Regions from separate parts of the Pseudarthrobacter sp. YAF2 genome, predicted to be linked through region 1. Evidence: riboswitches for the same ligand, from Rfam matches in the RefSeq annotation. Region 1 holds a riboswitch; each other region holds the start of a gene.
The links. A riboswitch is a leader RNA that binds a small molecule or an ion and turns the genes downstream of it on or off. The one in region 1 is predicted to bind cyclic di-AMP.
Positions count from the first base shown of each region.

Region 2: another riboswitch for cyclic di-AMP. It lies ahead of AB4Y79_RS19370 (hypothetical protein); the one in region 1 lies ahead of AB4Y79_RS04500 (glycoside hydrolase family 16 protein).
Region 3: another riboswitch for cyclic di-AMP. It lies ahead of AB4Y79_RS06205 (LysM peptidoglycan-binding domain-containing protein); the one in region 1 lies ahead of AB4Y79_RS04500 (glycoside hydrolase family 16 protein).
Region 4: another riboswitch for cyclic di-AMP. It lies ahead of AB4Y79_RS09780 (M23 family metallopeptidase); the one in region 1 lies ahead of AB4Y79_RS04500 (glycoside hydrolase family 16 protein).

Region 1 covers NZ_JBFRDA010000003.1:114,949-120,656, reverse strand. Annotated here, with positions in the region: gene AB4Y79_RS04505 (glycosyltransferase) at 1-11, opposite strand, end outside; gene AB4Y79_RS04500 (glycoside hydrolase family 16 protein) at 146-1,135, opposite strand; cyclic di-AMP (ydaO/yuaA leader) riboswitch at 1,248-1,420, opposite strand; gene rpsF (30S ribosomal protein S6) at 1,780-2,085, shown strand; gene AB4Y79_RS04490 (single-stranded DNA-binding protein) at 2,159-2,734, shown strand; gene rpsR (30S ribosomal protein S18) at 2,861-3,100, shown strand; gene rplI (50S ribosomal protein L9) at 3,118-3,570, shown strand; gene AB4Y79_RS04475 (YdcF family protein) at 3,744-4,739, shown strand; gene AB4Y79_RS04470 (PhzF family phenazine biosynthesis protein) at 4,781-5,629, shown strand.
Region 2 covers NZ_JBFRDA010000021.1:83,533-89,240, forward strand. Annotated here, with positions in the region: gene AB4Y79_RS19360 (ArnT family glycosyltransferase) at 1-1,062, shown strand, start outside; gene AB4Y79_RS19365 (ArnT family glycosyltransferase) at 1,069-3,138, shown strand; cyclic di-AMP (ydaO/yuaA leader) riboswitch at 3,286-3,446, shown strand; gene AB4Y79_RS19370 (hypothetical protein) at 3,452-4,159, shown strand; gene AB4Y79_RS19375 (glyoxalase superfamily protein) at 4,222-4,623, opposite strand; gene upp (uracil phosphoribosyltransferase) at 4,669-5,304, opposite strand; gene AB4Y79_RS19385 (phosphatase PAP2 family protein) at 5,317-5,708, opposite strand, start outside.
Region 3 covers NZ_JBFRDA010000004.1:153,272-158,979, forward strand. Annotated here, with positions in the region: gene AB4Y79_RS06200 (protein adenylyltransferase SelO) at 1-53, shown strand, start outside; gene AB4Y79_RS06205 (LysM peptidoglycan-binding domain-containing protein) at 155-991, opposite strand; cyclic di-AMP (ydaO/yuaA leader) riboswitch at 995-1,165, opposite strand; gene AB4Y79_RS06210 (coiled-coil domain-containing protein) at 1,422-2,735, shown strand; gene AB4Y79_RS06215 (TraR/DksA family transcriptional regulator) at 2,757-3,116, shown strand; gene AB4Y79_RS06220 (DNA alkylation repair protein) at 3,113-3,640, shown strand; gene AB4Y79_RS06225 (DUF1810 domain-containing protein) at 3,665-4,111, shown strand; gene AB4Y79_RS06230 (glucose 1-dehydrogenase) at 4,143-5,036, opposite strand; gene AB4Y79_RS06235 (metallophosphoesterase family protein) at 5,180-5,683, opposite strand.
Region 4 covers NZ_JBFRDA010000008.1:20,733-26,440, reverse strand. Annotated here, with positions in the region: gene AB4Y79_RS09780 (M23 family metallopeptidase) at 109-930, opposite strand; cyclic di-AMP (ydaO/yuaA leader) riboswitch at 943-1,173, opposite strand; gene AB4Y79_RS09775 (metal-dependent transcriptional regulator) at 1,292-1,993, opposite strand; gene serC (phosphoserine transaminase) at 2,265-3,395, shown strand; gene AB4Y79_RS09765 (DUF3027 domain-containing protein) at 3,470-3,973, opposite strand; gene AB4Y79_RS09760 (cold-shock protein) at 3,980-4,363, opposite strand; gene AB4Y79_RS09755 (hypothetical protein) at 4,582-4,815, shown strand; gene AB4Y79_RS09750 (helicase-associated domain-containing protein) at 4,826-5,708, shown strand, end outside.

The DNA.
Region 1 (5,708 bases):
AGGAGCTTCATTGCAAGAGTGTACTGGATCACACTCGGGCGGCAGGGGTTGCTTTGGGCAACTTTGTGGGGAACCGCAGGAAGCCAAAAAGGGGCGACGGCGGGAGGTCCCCGCCGTCGCCCCTTAAACCGAAGCGCGTGGCTGGCTACTGCCAGGCGCGTACGTAGTCCACCAGCAGCTGGGACTGCGGGCCGTAGACCGGGTTCGTCGACGAAGAGCCGACGTTCAGGACGATGTACTGCGGGGCGTTTCCGTCGTCCGTCGGGTAGGACTTGACCTTCACGCCGTCGAAGTAGACGTCGGAGGAGTTGGCCATCCGGTGCAGGCCGAAGGTGTGGTACTCGTTGGCCCAGTTGCCGCCGACGGTGCCTTGGTTGTGTGCGCCCGAGCTTGAATGGTAATTGACCGTCATCTTCCCCTGGAGGACTTCCGCGATGTCGTTCTCGCCGGTTGCGGGCCACGACTGCCCGGTGGTCCAGAACGCCGGCCAGTTGTACAGGCCGTTGGCGTTGCCTGGGAACTTGATGCGGGCCTCCACGTACCCGGTGGTGAACTGGTAACCGGTGCCGGCCCCGCCCTTCGGGTTGGTGGACACCAGGGACCCGGACGAGGACGAGGCAAGGCTGAGGGCCAGGTTGCCGTTGCCCACGGAGACGTTGGCGGGGCTGGTGGCCGCCTTATTCATGGTTCCGCAGTTGGGGGCGAACCAGCAGTTGGACCACTTTGCGCTGTCCAGGCCGGAGCCGTTGAACTCGTCGGCGAAGGTCATGGTCCAGTTCCCGGGGACGCCCGCGGGCATGGGCGTCCCGCTGTTGGCCAGCTGTGCCGCGGCGGGCGCCACGACGATGGGGGACTGCGGGGCCGGAGCCGCCGCGGCGGGGGCCGGGGCAGGAGCAGGAGCAGCAGGTGCCTGCGCGGGAGCCGGCTCCGGGGCGGGTGCGGCGGCCGGTGCCGGGGCGGGGGCCGGAGCGGACGAGGCCGGAGTGGAAGGGGAGGCCTGCGTCTGGACTTCGCTGCCGGCGTCGGCGGCGCTCGCCACCCGGGAGACATCTGCAGTCTCGTTGCCGTTGGCCAGGCCGAGGCCCAGGGTCGCCGCGCCGAGGATGGCTGCTGCAAGGCCGGCGGCCAGGGGCAAGCGGCGGCGGGAATCTGTGGATGTCAGAAACGGCCGGCGCCTGGCCGTTGTGGTCTCATTTTGATAACGGTGCGCGCGTTTGGCGCTCGCTTTGCGGGATGCGGGCATGGGAATTACCTCTCAACGCCTGCGGAGTTAGCTGTCGGGTTCGAATGTTGCCACTCGGCCGCTCGTTGCGGCTTCACCCCGAGGGCAGGCGGAAGCCTTACCCGTGACGCTTGGGTCCCCCGCCTCTGCCTGGAACCTGGGGATCGCGGAAGCGGCAGAGTTGGGCGTCTTCCGGATTGGGGCCGGCTGGGGCGGCCCACTCGAAGACCGTACACGAAAATCCACGCAGAATCACAATTGGGTAACGGAAGCAACATCACGGGCGTGGCGTGCCGCCCGATCGCCGCGCGGGCCTTTAGGGGGTGCCGGACTGCTCGCGTTATCCACATATGGGCCAGCGGGGCTGCTGCTGCCACACCACGCGGCTAGCCTCGAGTCAAGCGCGAATCGCCTATCAGGTCCAGATGCACTAGGATATTGAAGTCTGTGCTGCGTCCTGCCTCCGTACCGGTGGCAAGGCACTGCACGGAATCGCAAATGAACCTCCTGTTACGGAAATGCCGTAACCGCTTAGCCCAAAGGAGGTGGGTTCACATATGCGTCCTTACGAATTGATGGTAATCATCGACCCCGAGGTCGAAGAGCGTACCGTTGAGCCGTCGCTTCAGAAGTTCCTGAACGTCATCACCAACGATGGTGGAACCATCGAAAAGGTTGACATCTGGGGCCGTCGCCGTCTGGCTTACGACATCAAGAAGAAGTCCGAAGGTATCTACGCCGTGGTGAACTTCACCGCCAAGCCGGAAACCGCCAAGGAACTTGACCGCCAGCTGTCTCTTAACGAGACCATCATGCGCACCAAGATCACCCGCCCCGAAGAGCAGAAGGTTGTTGCTGAGTAATTCAGCACCGGTTTTCATTCTTTACCCCGCAGGAAACGCACTCTTCACCCAGGATCGAACAAGGAGGCAGTAGATGGCAGGCGAGACCACCATTACGGTCATCGGTAACCTCACCAATGACCCGGAATTGCGGTTCACACCGTCCGGTTCGGCAGTAGCGAACTTCACCATCGCTTCCACCCCCCGCACCTTTGATCGCCAGTCCAACGAGTGGAAGGACGGGGAGACCCTGTTCCTCCGCGCCGCTGTATGGCGTGAAGCTGCCGAGAACGTCGCCGAATCCCTGACCAAGGGAATGCGCGTGATCGTGACCGGTCGCCTGAAGAGCCGTTCCTACGAAACAAAAGAAGGCGAAAAGCGCACCGTAATCGAGCTTGAGGTCGACGAAATCGGCCCCAGCCTGCGCTACGCCAACGCAAAGGTCAACCGCACCCAGCGCTCCGGCGGACAGGGTGGGGGCGGCTTCGGCGGCGGCAACGGCGGCGGTGGCTTCGGAGGCGGCAACCCTGGTGGAACCCAGGGCGGCAACTCCGGTGGAAACTGGGGCGGCGGCAACCAGCAGGCTGCACAGGATGATCCCTGGGCTACGCCCGGCGTGTCCAATGCAGGCGGCTGGGGCAACGGCCCCGATTCCGAACCTCCCTTCTAAAACCCAAACAACGGCCCGACGCCGGGACTGCCCGGGAGCCGCAAGGCACCCAAGGTTTTGCCGCCGTCGGACCACCACCATCCCGTGGATCAATATCCACGGGCTCCCTAGAATAGGAGCTCCACGATGGCTAAGGCTGAACTCCGTAAGCCCAAACCAAAGTCCAACCCCTTGAAGGCCGCTGACATCACTGTCATCGACTACAAGGACGTAGCATTGCTGCGCAAGTTCATCTCCGACCGCGGAAAGATCCGCGCCCGTCGCGTCACTGGCGTCACGGTGCAGGAACAGCGCAAGATCGCCCAGGCAATCAAGAACGCCCGCGAAGTTGCTCTGCTGCCTTACTCCGGCGCTGGCCGCGGCTAAGGAAGGGATTAACTAACATGGCAAAGCTCATTCTGACCCACGAAGTAACCGGTCTCGGTGCCGCTGGCGATGTTGTCGAGGTCAAGGACGGTTACGCACGTAACTTCCTGCTGCCCCGCGGCTTCGCCCTGACCTGGACCAAGGGTGGCGAGAAGCAGGTTGAGTCCATCAAGGCTGCCCGCGCCGCCCGTGCGCACGCTTCCGTTGAAGCTGCACAGGCACAGGCCCAGGCTCTGTCCTCCAAGAAGGTCAAGCTCGAGGTGAAGGCCGGCGAGTCCGGTCGTCTCTTCGGCACCGTCAAGCCTGCTGATGTCGCTGCCGCTGTTGAGGCCGCCGGCCTCGGAGCCATCGACAAGCGCAACGTTGAACTGCCGAACCACATCAAGTCTGTCGGTTCATACACGGCCAACGTCCGCCTGCACGAGGACGTTTCCGCTGTCATCGACCTTGAGGTCGTTGCCGGAAAGTAGTTTCCGCACTGCAGTTGAATGGCCCCCGCCCGGTCCGGTGCGGGGGCCATTTGCGTTCAAGGTCACTGCCCGGGCTCCCCGCTGCCGGGTGCGGGCAACATAAGCTGGCGGGATGCCGGCCCTCCGTTCCTGGCCTGCACCACTCCACCGTTTCCACGGAAGGTCACCCAGCTTTGCCGTTCCTCGCCGTCAGCAGCATCCTCCTGGTGGCCGCAGCCGTCAGCTTTGCGACGGACCGGAGGCGCCTGCGAAACGGCGTCTTCCTCGTCTCCGGGGCGGTCCTGGGCTGGCTTGGGCTCCTCGTGGTCTCCGGGAACAACTCCGTGCCTGTCCTCATGACCCTGGCCCTGGGCTTCCTGCTCATTGTCTCAGTGCCCATCCTGGCCGTGTTCCTCGTCCTCAACGGCCTCATCATGCTGCGCCGCGAAGGCCGCAGCCTGGCAAACCTGCTGTCCCTGCTGGCGGGGCTGGCCGTGGTGGCCGTTCCCCTTGTACTGGCCGCCCTGCAGACGGCCGTACCCGCGCTAAGGGCGCTCACGTCGGCGGCTGCGCTGCTGACCGGCTACGTGGGCTTCGTGTTCGTCAGCTATCTGGTCTATTCGCTGATTTACTCGCACCTGCCGCCGCGCCGCCATCCCGAATACGTGGTGGTGTTGGGTTCCGGCTTGGCCGGCAGCTCCGTTCCGCCCCTGCTGGCCGCCCGACTTGACGCGGCGGCGCTCCTGTACCGGGGCAAGCATGGCGGGTCCATCAGGGCTCTGATTCCCAGTGGCGGGCAGGGAGCCGATGAACTCCTCGCCGAAGGGACAGCGATGGCCCGCTACCTGCAGGAGCAGGGTGTTCCTGCCAACAGGATCATCGTGGAGGACCGGGCAGCTACCACCATGGAGAACCTGCACTTTTCGCGCGCGCTGATGGAGCGGCCGGACGCGCCCGTCACGGTGGTCACCAGCAGCTACCACGTGTTTCGCGCGGCCATGTTCACCCGGCGCGCGGGCCTGCGCGCCCACGTCACCGGGGCCAGGACGGCGGGCTACTTTATCCCCAGCGCGTTCCTTCGGGAATTTGTCGCCATCCTCGCAACCTACCGGTGGATCAACCTGGGCTTTTGTGCTGTGCTCACCGCCGTTCCGTTGGCCGCCATGTACCTGCCGCTGCTCCCTTCCTAGGGCCGGCAGTCCGCCCGGCGGGCCGGTGGTAACCTGCTCCGGTGAACCCGACACCCAGCAGCCGTCCTTTCCACCAGGTGGATGTTTTCGCCGGCAATGCCTACCGCGGCAACCCGCTCGCCGTCGTCCTCGATGCCCACGGTCTTGACGCGGCAACAATGCAGCACTTCGCGAACTGGACCAACCTCTCGGAAACCACCTTCCTCCTGCCCGCGGAGGATCCCCGCGCCGACTACAAGGTCCGGATCTTCACGGGGAGCGAGGAGTTCCCGTTCGCGGGGCACCCCACCCTGGGATCCGCGCATACCTGGCTGCAAGCCGGCGGAGTTCCGAAGTCCGGCGACTACGTGGTGCAGGAGTGCGGCGCCGGGCTGGTCAGGATAAAGCGCGACGCCGGCCGGCTGGCTTTCGCGGCGCCACCCCTGACCCGCTTCGAGGCCGTGGAGGAGCCCGTCCGGCAACAGCTGGCCGACGCCCTCGGGATCACGGCCGGTGACATCCTGGACGCATCATGGCTGGTGAACGGCCCGGAGTGGATCGGCGTCCTGCTGGGTTCGGCGGACCAGGTGCTGGCCCTTGCGCCGGATCCGGTAGCCATGGGGAACCTGAAGGTTGGAGTCATCGGGCCGCACGCTCCCGGCGGTGATGCCGACTTTGAGGTGCGGACGTTCATCCCCGGTGACGCGATGGTGGAGGACCCGGTGACGGGCAGCTTCAACGCAGGTGCGGCCCAGTGGCTCATTGGAAGCGGCAGGGCGCCGGAGCGCTACGTGGCCGCGCAAGGCACCGTCCTGGGCCGGGCAGGCCGTGTGCACGTCACTGCCGAGGGTGGTGATGTGTGGGTTGGCGGAGAGTCCCGTACGTGCATCCAGGGCACCGTCCTGCTCTGATTCAGGTCCCGGGGAATACAACAGCTGCGGCCGCCGTTCAGGGATATAGATGCAAATGCATGTATGATCGAATGAATCA
Region 2 (5,708 bases), on a different contig from region 1:
TGGCTGCTGCCTGCCGCCCTGGTGCTGCTGGTAGCCGGCCTGTGGTTTACCCGCCGCGAAGTGCGCACGTCCAGGAGCCGTGCGGCCCTGATCCTGTGGGGCGGCTGGCTGCTGGTCACGGCGGGCGTCTTCAGCTTCATGAGCGGCATCGTCCACCCGTACTACTCCGTGGCACTGGCACCGGCCATCGCGGCGCTGGTGGGAATCGGCGCGGTTGAACTCTGGCGGGGCCGAACGTACTGGCCGGCACGGATCACCCTTGCCGTCGTCGTCCTGGGAACTGCCATCTGGTCCTCGGTCCTGCTGGGCCGCGACGCGTCCTGGCTGCCGTCGCTGGGCATCGCCATCATCGTCCTCGGCGTCCTTGCGGCCGCCGCCATCCTCCTCCGCCTTGACGCCAAGGGCGCTCCGGGACGGTTCCGGCGCGCCGGGGCGTCCGCCGTCGTCGTGCTGTCCCTGCTGGCCGGAGGACTTGGAACGGCCGCCTGGACCCTTGCCACCGCTGCTTCCGCCCATTCGGGATCCATTCCGACGTCGGGGCCCGCGGGTTCGTCGGCGGGCGGCTTCGGCAACAGGGCTGCAGGGTTCCGGGACGACGCAGCGCTCCGTGGCGACCGGACCGACGGCACGGATGCGGCCGCGGGTGCCGGCGGATTTGATCCCGCGAATGGCGTCAACGGCGCCCCGGGTGCCGGCGGGGCCAGCGGCCCCGGCGAAGGCACCGCCGATGCCGCCGTGACCGCACTGCTGGCGGGCACCACCACGAAGTGGTCGGCGATCGTCTCCGGGGCCAGCCAGGCCGCCAGCCTGGAACTGGCCACGAACACCAACGTCATTGCCTTGGGCGGCTGGAACGGCGGTGATCCCTACCCGACGCTCGCCGAGTTCCAGGACATGGTGGCCAAGGGTGAGATCAGCTACTACATCGAAGGGGGCGCCGGCGGCATGGGGAGAGGCGGCATGGGCGGCCGGGGCGGCAACTCCGAGGTGGCTGCCTGGGTGCAGGCCAACTTCCAGGCCCAAACGGTGGGGAACTCCACGGTGTACCAACTCACCAAGTAGGACACGATGGCCGGCTATTACCCAACCCCGGTGCAGGCTCGCCCCGCTCCCGCTCCCGCTGCCCCCGGCCCCGCTGCCGCGGCCCGCGTGCGGCGGGATCCCCTGGCTCTCCGGCACCGGCTGGAACTGGCAGCAGTGCTGGCAGGCACCGCCGTGCTGTACCTGTGGAACCTCGGGGCATCCGGCTGGGCCAACGCTTTCTACTCGGCCGCCGCCCAGGCCGGGTCGCAGGACTGGGCGGCCTGGTTCTTCGGCTCCTCGGACGCTGCCAACTCCATCACCGTGGACAAGCCACCGGCGTCCCTGTGGATCATGGGGTTTTCGGTCCGGATGTTCGGCCTGAGCTCATGGAGCATCCTGGTTCCCGAAGCCCTGATGGGCGTCGGCACCGCCTTGCTGCTGTACCTGGCTGTCAGGCAGGCGGCGGCGCCGGCCACCGGTGACCCGCGGCTCGCCCACCGGGCAGGGCTGCTGGCCGCCGTGGTGCTGGCCCTGACGCCGGTGGCCACCCTGATGTTCCGGTTCAACAACCCGGACGCCCTGCTGGTGCTGCTCATGACCGCTGCCGGGTACGGGGTGCTCCGCTCCATCCAGGAGGACCGGCTGCGCTGGCTCCTGCTGGCAGGGGTCTTCCTGGGCTTCGGGTTCCTTGCCAAGCAGCTGCAGGTCCTGCTGGTGGTCCCCGGGTTTGCGTTCGCCTACCTGGTTGCGGCGCCGGCGGAGCTGGGCAGGCGGCTGCTGCACCTGCTCGCCACCGGTGCGGCGATGGTTGCCGCGGCCGGCTGGTGGCTGGCCGTCGTCGAACTCATCCCGGCGGCGGACCGTCCGTTCATCGGCGGTTCGCAGGACAACTCCATCCTGGAGCTGACCCTCGGCTACAACGGCCTGGGCCGGCTGACGGGCGACGAAACCGGCAGTGTGGGTGGCGGCAACGGCTGGGGCATTCCCGGCCTGCTGCGGATGTTCAACAGTGAATTTGGCGGCCAGATCGCCTGGCTGCTTCCCTCCGCCCTGATCCTTGCTGCGGGCCTGCTGTGGCTTGGGCGGCGGGCGCCACGGACTGACGCCGTCCGGGCCTCGGTGATCATCTGGGGTTCCTGGGTGCTGGTGACCGGGTTGGTCTTCAGTTTTATGGCGGGCATCATCCACCCGTACTACGCGGTGGCATTGGCACCGGGGATCGCCGGGCTTGCCGGCCTGGGCCCGGTCCTCCTCTGGCAGCACCGGCGGCAGGCCGCTGCGGCGGCCCTCCTCGCGGCATCGGTGGCCGCGGCAGCCCTGATGGCCTTCACCCTGCTGGGTACCACGTCCGCCTATGGTCCGTGGCTGCGCTGGCTGGTGCTGGCTGCAGGCCTGGCGGCCGCGGCAGGGATTGGGCTGGGCAGGTTCATTCGCCTGCGCTCGGTTCAGCGGACGACGACGGCGCTCGCCATTGCGGCATCGCTCGCCGGACCGCTGGCGTTCTCCATCTCGACGGCGGCGACGGCGCACAGCGGGGCCATTGTCAGTGCAGGGCCGGCGACATCGTTCGGCGGCCCGGGTGGGTTCGGCGGAAACCGGGCCGGCGGGTTTGGTGCGGGCGGGAGTGCCCGGCAGTTCAGCGGCCAGGCCGGGGCAGGCCAGGCCGGCGCAGGCCAGACCGGGGCAGCCCCGGGCGGCGCAGGCCAGACTGGACAAGGCCAAGGTGCCGGCGGTGGCCGAGCCGGCGGGATGGGTGGCATGGGTGGCCTCCTTGGTGCGCCCACGCCGTCGGCCGAGCTCGTGGCCGCACTCAAGGACGGTGCCTCGAACTACACCTGGGCCGCGGCAGTGGTCGGTTCGAACAATGCCGCCGGTTACCAACTGGCCACGGAACTGCCGGTAATGGCTGTGGGCGGCTTCAACGGCACCGACCCCTCCCCCACGCTGGAACAGTTCCAGACGCTGGTATCGGAGGGAAAAATCCACTACTTCATTGCCGGCGGGACCATGATGTCCAGCAGCGGTTCGGACGCCTCCACCCGGATTGCGCAGTGGGTAGCATCTACCTTCCCGTCGCAAAGCATCGGCGGGACCACGGTCTACGTCCTGGCGTGATAATCGGTCACGGGGGCAGCCCGGCAGCAAATCGGCGCGCCAGGAATCGTGACTTCCGTTACCCAAATGTGACTTATGCGTGATCTTCCTGTACCGTCGATTGGGTGCGGTCCCCGTTCGGGCCGCATATCCCGGGTTGACGCCAAGCTCTGCCGCTTCCCGGATTCCGCTTGAGCAACGGCAGAGGCGGGGGACCCACCGTCCCGGGCATTGATTGCCCTTGGGGTTAAGCCAGCACGTGTTTGTTCCGTGCGGCCGGATGCCCTCATCCGAACCCGACAGCTAACTCCGCAGGTGTGAGAGGCGATCAATCATGTCTAAATCCATGGCAAAACCATGCCTGCAAACCAAGGCAAAACACCGGGCCAAACCCCAGCCCGCCAAAAAGACCACCCTGGGCCGGCGTACTGCAGTCCTCGCGGCATCCTGCGCGGTGCTGGTTGGCGTTGGCGCGGCAGGCCAGGCGACCACCAGCATGACCCAGGCGTCGTCCACCGGGTCAAACTCTTCAAATTCGGCGTCGGACGCTCAAATGAGCATCGAGAAGAGCGAAATCCGGTCCAGCCCGGCCGCGAATCCCGCTCCTTCCGCCATCAGCGTGGCGCCGCAAGCGGCCGAGCCGGCTCCTGCGCCCGCACCCGGCGCCCCGGCAGCTGTAGCACCCGCCCCGGCGCCGGCCCCCGCACCCGCTCCTGCCCCCGCCGTCGCGGTTAACGATCCTGCGGGCGCCCAGGCCTATGCCGCCAGCCAGCTGTCTTCCTTTGGCTGGGGACCGGACCAGATGCAGTGCCTCCAGACGTTGTGGACCAAGGAATCCGATTGGACCACCACGGCCACCAACGCCAGCAGCGGCGCGTACGGCATCGTCCAGTCGCTGCCCGCAGAGAAGATGGCCAGCGCAGGCGCCGACTACCTGACCAACTACCGCACTCAGATCAACTGGGGCCTGGACTACATCAAGAAGAGCTACGCCTCACCCTGTGGCGCATTGAACTTCCACCTGGCACACAACTGGTACTAGGCAGCACCGCACCAACGCAAAACCGCGGGCCGCGTCACCATGATGCGGCCCGCGGTTTTGCGTTAACCGGCGTCCTGCGCGGCGTCCTGCCCGGCGTTCCGCCACGGGATGTACTGGACAGACCACCTGTTGCCGTCCGGATCGGCGAAGTGCAGGAAGTGGCCCCACTGCTGCACGTCCACGTCGCTGACATCCACGCCGTTGCCCTTGAGCTGGCGGTGGGCGGCCTGGATGTCGCTGACCACCAGCTGCAGGTTGGAACCGGTGCCGGGCGGAGCGTCGGTGAGCCCTTCGCCGATGCAGATGGAGCAGGCAGAGCCGGGCGGCGTCAACTGCACGAAGCGGATCGAATCCGACGGTCGCTCGTCGTAATCGGCGTTGAAGCCAACCTTGTTGACGTAAAAATCCTTGGCGCGGTCCACATCGGACACAGGGACAAAGACGAGTTCAAGTTTCCAGTCCATCCGCACAGGCTAGCGGCGGGTAACCGGCGTGGAAAAGGGCCGGTGCTACCCGGCGATGCCGTACAGGCGGTCGCCGGCGTCACCCAGGCCGGGAACAATGTAGGACTTTTCGTTGAGCTTCTCGTCAATTGAAGCCAGGACGATGTGTACGTTGGCCCCGGACAGTTCCTCCTCCAGCCGGGCCAGGCCCTCCGGGGCGGCCAGCAGGCAGATGCAGGTGACGTCGGAAGCACCGCGCTTGAACAGGAACTTGATGGCTTCGCGCAGCGTTCCGCCGGTGGCCAACATCGGATCCAGGACAAAGACCTGGCGGCCGGTCAGGTCCTCGGGGAGGCGCTCGGCGTACGTGATGATGTCCAGGGTTTCCTCGTCCCGGGCCATGCCCAGGAAGCCCACCTCTGCGGTGGGTACCAGCTTGGTCATGCCCTCCAGCATGCCCAGGCCGGCGCGGAGGATGGGGACCACCAGCGGCGTCGGCTTGGTGAATGCGGTGCCGACAGTGGTGCTGACCGGCGTTTGGATGGTGACGGGCTCGGTGCGGACCTCCCGCGTGGCCTCGTAGGCCAGGAGGGTCACCAGCTCTTCCGTCAGCTGGCGGAAGACCGGCGACGGCGTGTTTTTGTCCCGCAGGACGGTGAGCTTATGGGCGACCAAGGGGTGGTCAACAACGAGAGTGCGCATCCCCCAAAACTATCATCCGGCGCTGCCTTTACCGGGTCCGGAGGAGCCGCCGTCGTGCAGTTCCTCCGCCACCACGTCGCGGACAATGGGGCGGTCGAACGACGGGGCGGCACCCACGTGCTCCCGCCTGCGGACGATGTGGAACAGCCGGTGGGCCAAAATCACCACGCCCACCCAGGTGAGCCCCAGCAACCAGCCAGCCATCACGTCTGTAAGCCAGTGGTGGCCAAGGAAGACCCGGCTCAACCCCATGGCGATGATGAACACCGCACCCGCCGCTATGGCCGTGACCCGGACGCGCATGGCCTGGAACTGAAGGCAGATCAGGTAGGCCACGAGGCTGATCACCACCGTGGTGTTCAAGGTGTGCCCGCTGGGGAACGACGGCGAGTCCTCATACGGCG
Region 3 (5,708 bases), on a different contig from region 1:
CGGAAGGCGCCCCGGAGGACTTCGGCGCCTACATGACCTTTTGCGGGACCTGATCCGCCACGGAATGAGGCCAGCAGCAGGACGACAGGAGGGCGGCAGCCGGAAAACCCGGCTGCCGCCCTCCTGTGAGAAGCCTGCTTCGCTGCGCGAAGGCCTAGGCTACGCGGACCACTGAGTAGCCGCTGAGCCAGCTGATGGAGTGCACCTGCGTGGTGTACCCGTTGACGCCGCCGCTCACAACCTGGCCGTTGCCGGCGTATACGCCCACGTGGCCCGAGGTGATGATCAGGTCGCCGGGTGCCGGGCTGCCGACCACGCTGCCGTACTGGAAGAACTGGGTGGGGGCCAGATCGCCGACACTCTTGCCAACCGAGCGCAGGGCCTTCTCGACCATGGCAGTGCAGTCCTGGCTCACACCGATCTGGCTGTAGGCGGAGGACAGGATGGCGGCCCCGGTCCCGGTGCCAGTGGTGGAAGCCACCGGAGTAACGGAAGCGTAGGACATGTTCATGCCGGTGTTCGCAGGTGCGGTGGCGGCTGCCGCCTGGACTGGCGCCGCTGCAGGGGCTTGAGCAGGTGCTGCCACGTAGCCTGCACCGGGAATCTGGATCTGGTCGCCGGGGTAGATGATGGACGACAGGCCCAGGCCGTTGGCAGCCAGGACGTTGTTCAGGCTGACCCCGTACGCTGCCGAAATCGCACCGAGCGTATCCCCGGAAACGACGGTGTGCACGGTTGTTGCCGCGGCGGCCGGAGCAGCTGCCGGCGCTGCGGCGGCCTGGACAGTAGTTTGGTCAGTAGTGTCCGCGCCAGTCACGCCCGCGTGGGCCGGGGCGCCGACCCCGAAGGCAATGCCGGACGCGGCCGCAACCGCGAGTGCCGGACGGCCCAGCGAACGGGCCTGCGACTTGGCGGTCACGGCGAGGCCCTCGAGCGCAATGGAGCGGGCCGGAGTCGCGCGGTGGCGGGCAGTGGTGAGATTTTTTGACACGATAGATCGCCTCTCCCATGCCTGCGGGGTGAGCTGTCGGGTTCGGGTTGGAGATACCCGGCCGAACACCTCTCCGCAGTGGGCGGAGGAGCTGTTCGACTTAACCCCAAGACCTCAAAAGGTCGTGGAAACTTGGTTCCCCCGTCCCTGCCAGCATGAAAGCGGTTGAATCCCGTGATCAGCGGCAGGGCTCGGCAAACTGATGGGAATGTCCCGTTTTGGGAGGGACACCAGAAGACCATAACCCGCCGACACCGCAATTGTCACGTTTAGATAACATACGAGCTTTGTCTCTCGTATTCTGCAAACGATTGGATATGGCGCATCGCCCGGCATTAGCCCGAGGTTGACCGGGTGGCGGCCTCTCAGGGTAACAAAGCGGGCACGGCCGCCTTTCCGCCCCGGCGTGTCGCCGGTATGCTTCGGGACTATGCGCCTGTTCGTGACCATGCCCAAGTCCCCGCTGATGGGGGGATTGCTCGCTATCGCGGTGGCCGCGACGACGGTGCTGCCTGCCTCCGCGGACGAGCCGCCGCCGCCAGGTGGATACCCGTCCTGGGCCGACGTGCAGCAGGCGCAGTCTTCTGAAGCGGCGAAAGCGGCGGAGATCACCACCATCAACGGGCTGCTGAGCGGTCTCCAGACCCAATCGGAGGCGGCCGGTGACGCCGCCGTCCGGGCGGCCGCGGACTATGCCGCAGCCGACGCCGAGCTGCAGGCGGCATCAACGCGGGTGGATGCATTGTCCGCCCAGGCCGCCCGCGCCAGCGACGAACTGGCCAAGTATCGCAAGGAAATCGGCGCCCTTGCCGTCCAGTCGTATAAGACGGGCGGGACCAATGCCGGGTTCTTCGTGGCCCTGGATGCCCTGGAGAAAAACAGCGTCCAGGGGCTCAACCTCGTCCAGCTCGTGGGCGACAAAACGGCGGCACTGGTGGACAAAGCGGCGGCCGCCGGCAAGGTTGCCGCTTCGCTGGCGGAGCAGGAAAAGGCGGCCCGCAGTGAACGCGAACGCCTGTCCGGGGAAGCAAAAACCAAACTGGACGCGGCCCGCTCCGCCCAGGACACACTCGCCCGGCAGGTCAGTGACGAACAGCAACACAGCAGCGAGCTGACTGCCCAGCTGGCCTCGCTGAAGGGAACGACGGCGGCCCTCGAAGGAGAGTACCGCCAGGGCCAGGCGGCGCTGGCTGCCTATGAAGCAGCCCAGGAAGCCAAGCGCGCCGCTGCTGCGGAACAGGCCCGCCAGCAGGCCGAAGCCGCAGCGCAGGCAGCCGCGGCCGCAGCCCGGCAGCCCAAACCCGCGCCCGCCGCTCCGGCCGGCAACGCGGCAAACCCGGCCCCGCCGGCCGTCCCGGTTCCCGGCAGTCCGCCGCAGCCGGCCGTGCCAAGCCCGCCGCCCGTCGTCGTTCCTTCCGTCCCCGGCGGTGCCGTCAATGATCCGGCCGGTGCCAAGGCCTATGCCTCCGGGCGCCTGGGTTACTTCGGCTGGGGCCCGGACCAGTTCCAGTGCCTGTCCCAGCTGTGGACCAAAGAATCCGGCTGGCTGACCACCGCCACCAACGCCTCCTCCGGTGCTTACGGCATCGCCCAGGCGCTGCCGCCCGGAAAGTACGCCAGCGCCGGAAGCGACTGGCTGACCAGCTACCGGACGCAGATCGACTGGGGGCTCGGCTACATCAGCGACCGCTACGGCTCCCCGTGCGGCGCCTGGAGCCATTCGGTAGCCCTGAACTGGTACTGATTGAGGCGCTAGGCTTTTCGCATGCCGGATTTCGAACGGTTCAGGATGCTGCTCGAAGACGAGCGGGCCCGGCGGCTGGCACTGTTGCCGGCGCTGCGGGCCGATATCGACGCGGCCAACTCGGCGCGCCAGAACTCCAACGTCGACGACGAACACGATCCCGAAGGCGCCACGATCGCCTTCGAACTCTCGCAAGCCTCGGCACTGTTGAAGCAAAGCTCAGCCGGGCTGGACCAGGTGGAGGCAGCCCTGGCCCGCCTGGCCAACGGTACCTACGGCATCTGTGCCGTCTGCGGCGAGCCCATCGCGGACGGCAGGCTCGAAGCACGGCCGTGGACCCCCTTTTGCATCCGGCATGCGTCCGCGGGGCGGGGGCGATGACCGAAATGACCGACGTCGCTGCGGCCGCTGACTTCATCGACCGGACCCTCCGGAACGAGGGAGCCTGGTACCGGGCCGACGAGGTGGCCAACCGGCTGGGCGGGGTGCTGGCCTCCTACGGGTCTTCGATCGGTGCAGTCCGCGGCACCGTCCGCGATGCCCTCCGGAAGTTCAAGGACATGGGCCACGACACCACGGTAATGCTGGCCTCCGCCCTGTGGGGCCAGCCGAAACCCGGCTCACTGCCGGTCTTCGAACGCCGCCTGGCCGCCGTCGTGCTGCTGCAAACGAACGTGCGGTTGCTGCGGCACTCGGACCTGACCAGGCTGGAGGGCTTCCTTCGCTCAGCCCAGGCGGCCGACCTGGCCGAGCCCCTGGTTTCTGACGTCCTGGTGCCCCTGCTGGCAGGCCTGGGCCACCGCGAGCGCCAGCGGGCCTCCGCCGTCCTGGCGCGATGGCGCGAAGACCCGGAGGCCCGGCTCCAAACGGCAGCAGGCCAACTGGAAAAAGAGTTGACGCCGTGAACCGCACCCCACAAGGAGATCCCCATGAGTGAACCTTTTGACCTGGAACGATTTCTCACCGCCCAAGAAAGCGGCGGCACCTACGGGCACGCGCTGGCCGAGCTGCAGCTCGGCAATAAGACCGGCCACTGGATGTGGTTCATTTTTCCCCAGATTGCCGGGCTGGGGCAGAGCGCCACATCCCGCAAATACGCCATCTCATCATTGGCTGAAGCCCGCGTCTACCTGGACCACCACGTGCTGGGTCCAAGGCTGCTCGAGTGCGCCCTGGCTTTGACCACCCATGCCGGCCGTTCGGCGTCGGACATCCTTGGCGGAATCGATGCGCAAAAGCTCCGCTCGTCCATGACACTGTTTCTCCGGGCCGCGCCCGGAGAAACAGTGTTCAAGACGGTCCTGGCCCAATACTTCGATGGCGAACCCGACACCGCCACCGATGACTTGCTGGCCGGCCAGGACGCGGCAGAATAACAGGCCACCCGCCGGGGGCCGTGGAAGGATGCTAGGGCGTGGGGCTGCCGCCGTTGACGTTCAGCGTTTCGCCCACCACGTAGCTTGACTCGGGTGAAGCCAGGAAGACGTAAGCGGGGGCCAGCTCAGCGGGCTGGCCGGCGCGGCCCAGGGGAGTGGACTGGCCGAACTCGGGCAGCGCCTCCTTGGGCTGGCCGCTGCTCACCTGCAGCGGGGTCCAGATGGGCCCCGGTGCCACCGCATTCACCCGGATGCCCTTGGGCGCAAGCTGTTGCGCGAGCCCCTTGGTGAAGTTGTTGATGCTGGCCTTGGTGGTGGCGTAGTCCACCAGGGTTGGCGACGGGTTGTAGGCCTGGATGGACGTGGTGTTGATGATGGTGGACCCGGCAGGCATATGTGGAACGGCAGTCTTGGTCACCCAGAACATGGCGTAGACGTTGGTCTTCAGCGTGTGGTCGAACTGCTCGTCGGAAATGTCCTGCAGGTCCTCTTGGGCAACCTGTTTTCCTGCGTTGTTGACCAGGAGGTCCACCCCGCCCAGCACGGCCACCGCCGTGTCCACCAGTTCGCGGCACGCTGCGGAGTCCTTGAGGTCGCCCGGCACCTTGACCGCCTTGCGGCCTGCTGCCTCAATGATCCCGGCGATGCGCGAGGCGTCTTCCTCTTCCTGGGGCAGGTAGGAAAGCACGACGTCGGCGCCTTCCCTTGCAAAGGCGATGGCCGTTGCGGCACCGATGCCGGAGTCGGCGCCGGTGACGATGGCCCGGCGGCCTTCCAGCCGGCCCGTGCCGCGGTAGGTTTCCTCGCCCAGGTCGGCCCTCGGCTCAAGCTCTGCGTCAAGGCCCGGCTCAGGCTGGTGCTGCTTGGGTGGGGAGATCTTTTCGTAGGCGGTCACGGGGTTGCGGAAGGTGTACTGGTCAGTCATGGTGGTCCTCCTGTTCGCGCGGGAAGCGGGCTGTTCGGTTGCCCGGGCTATGAAGCAGCCTGTCATTGCGGAAGGGCATTCGACAAAAACTAAGCTTGCTTATTGTTCCACCCTAGGCAATCGAAGCCGGCCTGCCAAGCGCGTCACCGCTGGACTTTCACCAGCCTGACCTCGGCAAGGCGGCCGGGGTCGAGCACCGCCTCCATGTAGGTGCAGGCCGGCTGGCGCCGCCGGTCCGTGGGGGATCCGGGGTTCAGCAGCCGAAGCCCGCCCGGAGACACCGTGTCCCAGGGGATATGGCTGTGGCCGAACACCAGGACATCGGCGTCGGGGTACAGCGCTTCGCACCGAAGTTCGCGTCCATTGGCCTGGCCGGTCTCGTGGACCATCGCAAAGCGGACTCCGTCCAGGGTGGCAGTCGCCGTTTCGGGCAGGCGCCGGCGCAGTTCCGGGCCGTCGTTATTGCCATGGACGGCCAGCAGCCGCTTGCTCCGGCGTTCGAATTCGTCCAGCAGGGCAGCCTCCACCCAATCGCCGGCGTGGAACACCACGTCGGCGTTTTCGACGGCGGACCACACCTGTTCCGGCAGGTCCCCGGCGCGTTTGGGTATATGGGTATCGGCGAGCAGGAGGAGGTTCAACGGCATACCGGAATCCTGCCATGCGGCCCTG
Region 4 (5,708 bases), on a different contig from region 1:
GTCAACTTCGGAAAAGTTGACGCGAGTTAGACGGTACAGCAGTTTTGCTTCAATGTCACATTCAGGTCACGGCGAGTCACTGGGATCTGAGAGTGCGCAATCATTCGGTTACAACCAGCCCATGGGATCGACCACTTCGCCGTTGACCTGCACCTCGAAGTGCAGGTGACAGCCGGTGGAAGCACCGGTGGTCCCGCTCAGCGCCACGACTTCGCCGCGGGAGACCGTCTGGCCCACTTTGACGTTGAAGGACGAGAGGTGGTTGTACGTGGTCTCCAGGCCGTTGCCGTGGTCGATGACCACCCGGTTTCCCCCGCCGAACTGGTGCCAGCCGGCGAAGGTCACGGTTCCTGTCGCGGCTGCCAGGACGGGCGTCCCGCATTGTGCCACGAAGTCCTGCCCGCGGTGGAAGTCTCCGGTGCCTCCGGTAATGGGGCTGACCCGGTAGCCAAAGGGTGAAGCGGTAACGAGGGATGCCAGCGGGGCAGCCAGGGTTCCGGCGGAGGCGGCCCGGCTCACCGACCCGGCCGACTGGGCGCTCAGCAGCTGCTTCAGCTTTCCGTCCGGGTCTGCCTGCGTCACGACGGCCGAGCGGCTGAAGTCGATCTGGGCGCCTACATCGGCGGAAATCTGGGGCTGGGGGCTGACGGAGGAGGCAGCCTGGGGTACTGTGCCGGCTGCGTCCGTCGCCATGACCGGGCTTGTGGCCGGCATGGTCACGGTCAGCACAAGGCCGGTGGCGGCGAGGGCGATGCCAGCCTTCTGGCCGATGCCGCTGGCCGCAGCAAAGTCGGTGATTTGCCGGAATGGACCCCTGCGGCGGCGCGCATCCCGCTGCGGGTCACGGGGGCGCTCCGCAGCGGCGACTTCGACAACCCGGGGTGCCTCAGGGGGGCCGGCCGCGCGACGGCGGCCCCGGGAGGTCTGCATGGTCAAGAAGGGTTCCTCTCTGGAATCGCCTGCGAAGTTAGCTGTCGGATTCGGGTCAGAGAGATCAAAGACCCGGTCCGCCATGGGCAAACTTCTGCGCAGGGGTATTCCCGGAAGAATCCTTCACTGGAGAGGCTTGCTGCTGACGGACTTCACCCCAAGGCAGTCCCCCGCTGCCGGTTGTGGTTCCCCCGCCTCTGCCAGTAACGACTCGTACACCTGGTCCGCTGGCAGAGCTCGGCTCCGGATCAGGTAACGCTTAAGTATCAACGCTGGCTTCCACTATAGGGGCTTAAGACCCTGGGTAACAATTCCGTTATCTTTGTGTGGAAACCCCTGCGTGGGGTACAAGAAGCGGGCGTCAGGCCTGGTTCACGGCGACAAAGACGTGCGCGGCAACCTCGGGCGGAAGCTCCAGCGCCCCCTCGATTCCTGCCACCCGCACCGAAATGTAGTCACCCACGCGTTCCAGTGACACTGCCGCGCCGGGCCGGATGCCGCCTTCGTCGAGTTGGGTCAGCAGTTCCGGTTCAACCTGGATCGGTTCCGCCAGGCGGCTGATGGTCACTCCCGACGCAGGCCCGTAGGCCTTCATTGCTTCCACCAGGCTGATGGCGCCGTCACCGAAGCCGGGCCCGGGCTGCCCGCCCAAGGCGGCCAGGCCGGGGATGGGGTTGCCGTAGGGCGACTCAGTGGGATGGTCCAGCATCTCGTAGATCCGCCGCTCCACCCGTTCGCTCATCACGTGTTCCCAGCGGCAGGCTTCATCGTGGACGTAGGCCCAGTCCAGCCCGATGACGTCGGCCAACAGGCGTTCGGCCAGCCGGTGCTTCCGCATGACCTCGGTGGCACGCTTGCGGCCAGTGTCGGTCAGTTCCAGGTGCCTGTCACCGGAGACGACAACCAGGCCATCGCGCTCCATCCGGCCGATCGTCTGGGAAACGGTGGGTCCCGAGTGGCGCAGGCGTTCGGCGATACGGGCCCGGAGGGCAACGATGTTTTCTTCCTCAAGCTCCAGGATGGTCCTGAGGTACATCTCCGTAGTGTCGATCAGATCCGTCATCCAGCTCAGCTCCTCGAGCGCAGTACCTTGCGTTGTCCCACCGTATCGCCTCTTCCCGCGACGTAGTCCGGGGAAAGTTTAGCCTATTTTGATTTAGTCCGAATAGGCGCGGACGCGTGCGGCGTCTCATTGGCTGGACATTGACGCAGCCCGCTCCCGCCACCCCGTGCGCTTCAGGCAGAATTGGGGGAGGTTTGCACTGCAGCCATGGCCGGCTCCCGGCCGCCCACCACCCGGACCACAGCTTTCGTCCCCGCCGAATGGAGCACCTGTGAGCGACACCAGCATCACGATTCCCGCCAACCTCCTGCCCCAGGACGGGCGGTTCGGGGCCGGCCCCTCAAAGGTCCGGCCGGAACAGATAGATGCCCTGTCCGCTGCGTCCAAGACCATTCTCGGCACGTCCCACCGGCAAGCCCCCGTCAAGAACCTGGTGGGCTCCGTCCGCGAAGGACTGAGCCAGTTCTTCCGTGCCCCCGAGGGCTACGAGGTAGTCCTCGGCGTCGGCGGCTCCACCGCTTTCTGGGACGTCGCCAGCTTCGGCCTCGTGGCGAAGAAGGCCCAGCACCTCTCCTTCGGCGAGTTCGGCTCGAAGTTTGCCTCCGCCACCAACAAGGCACCGTTCCTGGAAGCTTCCTCGATCATCAAGTCCGAGCCGGGCACCCGTCCCGCAGCGCAGGCTGAAGCCGGCGTGGACGTCTATGCGTGGCCACAGAATGAGACCTCCACGGGCGTCGCCGCCCCGGTGAAGCGGGTGCAGGGCGCGGACCAGGACGCCTTGGTCCTGGTGGACGCCACCTCCGCTGCCGGCGGCCTGGACGTGGACGTTGCCGAGAGCGACGTCTACTACTTTGCCCCGCAGAAGAACTTCGCGTCCGACGGCGGCCTCTGGCTTGGCCTGTTCTCCCCCGCCGCCCTCGAGCGCGCCGCCAGCATTAAGGCAAGCGGCCGCTGGATCCCCGATTTCCTGGATCTCCAGACGGCCATCGACAACTCGCGGCTGAACCAGACGTACAACACCCCGTCCCTGTCCACGCTGGTGACCCTGGACGCACAGGTCCAGTGGCTGAACGCCAACGGCGGCCTGGACTTCGCATCAAAGCGGACCGCCGATTCCGCCGGCCGCATCTACAGCTGGGCTGACGCTTCGGAGTTCGCCACCCCGTTTGTCACCAACCCGGAGGAACGCTCCAACGTCATCGCCACGATCGACTTCGACGAGTCCGTTGACGCTGCCACCGTGGCCAAGGTCCTGCGTGCCAACGGCATCGTGGACACCGAGCCCTACCGGAAGCTGGGCCGCAACCAGCTGCGCATCGCCACCTTCGTGGCCATCGAGCCCAGCGACGTTTCGGCGCTGCTGTCCAGCATCGACTACGTGGTGGGCGAGCTGCGCAAGTAGTCCAAGAACAAACGAAAGGCGCCGCCCGGGGTTAACCGGACGGCGCCTTTTGCTTGTTGGCTGTAAGTCCTTGCCTAGTCCCCAGGCTCCGCGTCGTCGTCGGCAGGCTCTTCATCCGCTGGGCCCTGCTCCACTGCGGACGGCTCATCCTGCCGCCCTTGTTCAGGCTCCTGCTGCTGCTCATCCTCTGGGCGAACACGTTCGGCCCACGGCACCCATTCCGGGGCGAGGATCGATTCCTCGGACGGCAGCAGGCCCAACTCATCGACGGTAACCACCTTGGAGCGGGAGTTGCGGGTCAGCACCGCGTACCATTGCCAGCCACCGTAGCCAGGCAGCCTGGACTCGAACAAGTGCGTGACCAGCCGGTCGCCCTCGCTCTTGGCACCCAGGTGCGGCCCGATGGTGGCGGCCGTGGTGATGCCCTCAACTGCGGCCCGGGCGGTATCAACGGCGGCAGCCAGGAACGCGTCAGGCTTGCCCGTCCGCCACACCGGCACCCCGGCCTTGCGCTTTGGCGCAGCCTTGGCGGCCTGCTCCTGCGGGGCCACGCCCGGTTGTTCAGCTTGGGGGTTCATCGGCGCTTAAACGTCCAGCTCGTCGGCAACCTTGCGCAGGGCGGCCGCAATTGCCTTGCCCTTGTTGCCGTCCGGGTACTTGCCTTTGGACAGGGTCCCGGACAGGTTGTCCAGGACGCTCACCAGGTCCTGCACCAACGGCGCGAGGTCCTTGGCGCTGGGACGCTTTGCCTTGGCAATGGACGGGGTCTTATCAAGCACCCGCAGGCCCAGGGCCTGCGCGCCCTTACGGCCGTCCGCCACGCCAAACTCCACGCGGGTGCCGGCTTTGAGCTCCGTTACACCCTCGGGCAACGACGACTTGGGCAGGAAGACCTCCTGGCCGTCCTCGCCCGCGAGGAACCCAAAGCCTTTGTCCTTGTCATACCACTTGACCTTGCCGGTAGGCACGTAATCAACCTTCTTCGTTCTGCTGTCATGAGACACGGCCGGATGCCACCGCGTCCGCATTGTTGTGCGGGTTCAAGGCATAGCACCAGCAAACCGTGTTGGTCTGTATGCTTCAAGGTTATCCTGCCGCATGCCCTAATCATGCTTCCGGCGGTACTGTTCCGCCCCGGGCGCAAGCGCTTTAGCGGCACGCCGGAGGCCGCTGTAGCGTTGCGTCCATGACACCCTTGCGTTTCCGGCGGCCCCTGATGGTGCTCGCAGCTGTTATTGCCCTGCTTTCCCTGGTAGCTGTGGGAACGGTCATGGCGCTTGCCTTCTCGGGGTCCGTCGCTCCCACCTGGGTCACGTACTCCGCGCTGTATGGCCTCCCGGTGGCCTTCATCCTGATGCTCCTGCTGGTCCTGGATGGTGTGGCCGCCCGGCGGCGGGCGGGAAGGCGGGAGCCGCGGTAACGTTGGACTGATGTCCCTCATTCGAGCGCTCGGCAAGGACCTGGAGGCACGCAGCGACGACTCGTTGCGGGCACTCTTCGCCGCGCGGCCGGACTTGATCTCCCCCTCCGTTCCGGACTTCGCGGCACTTGCGGCCCGGGCAAGCTCGCGCGTCAGCGTCCAGCGCGCCCTTGAACGGCTCAACCGGCCCCAGATGCAGGTGCTTGAAACCCTGCACCTGTGCACCAACACGGACACCGGCCACAGCGCGTCCGCGGAGGGCCTGCAAAAACTGATCCGGGGTTCGTCCCTGGCCACCGTCCAACAGATCCTTGGCACCCTGCAGGAACTTGCCCTGGTGCACCCGGCCGCAGCGCCGCACGGCACCCCGCCCGCAGCTTCCGGGCAATCCTTCTACCTCCCGGCGGGCGCACTCAAGGACGTGGTGGGAATCTACCCGGCCGGACTGGGCCGCAGCTACACGGAACTGGTGCGGCTCCAACCGGCTTTCGCCCAACGGGCAGTGCCGCTGGTCGCCGAACTGCACCGCAGTGGCTTCGCCATCCACGGTGCCACCACCCCCATGGAAGCGGCGCTGGCGCTCCAACACTGGACATCATCCCCGGACGCGCTGCAGGACATTCTCGCCGCGGCCCCGGAACGGACGACGGCGCTGCTCGCCAGGTTCCGGAACTGGGCCATGGGTGCCGTCCCCCAGGCGCAACGGAAGGCATCGGTCCTGACGGAACCGGCCGACGTCGGCCCGGTGGACTGGCTCCTTGCCCGCGGGCTGCTTGTCCCGCTCGACGCCGCGCACGTCGAGTTGCCGCACAGCGTGGGGCTGGCGCTTCGCGGCGGCGCCATCATCGATGACTTCACCCTTGCACCGCCGGTCCCGGAGCTCGGCCGTACCA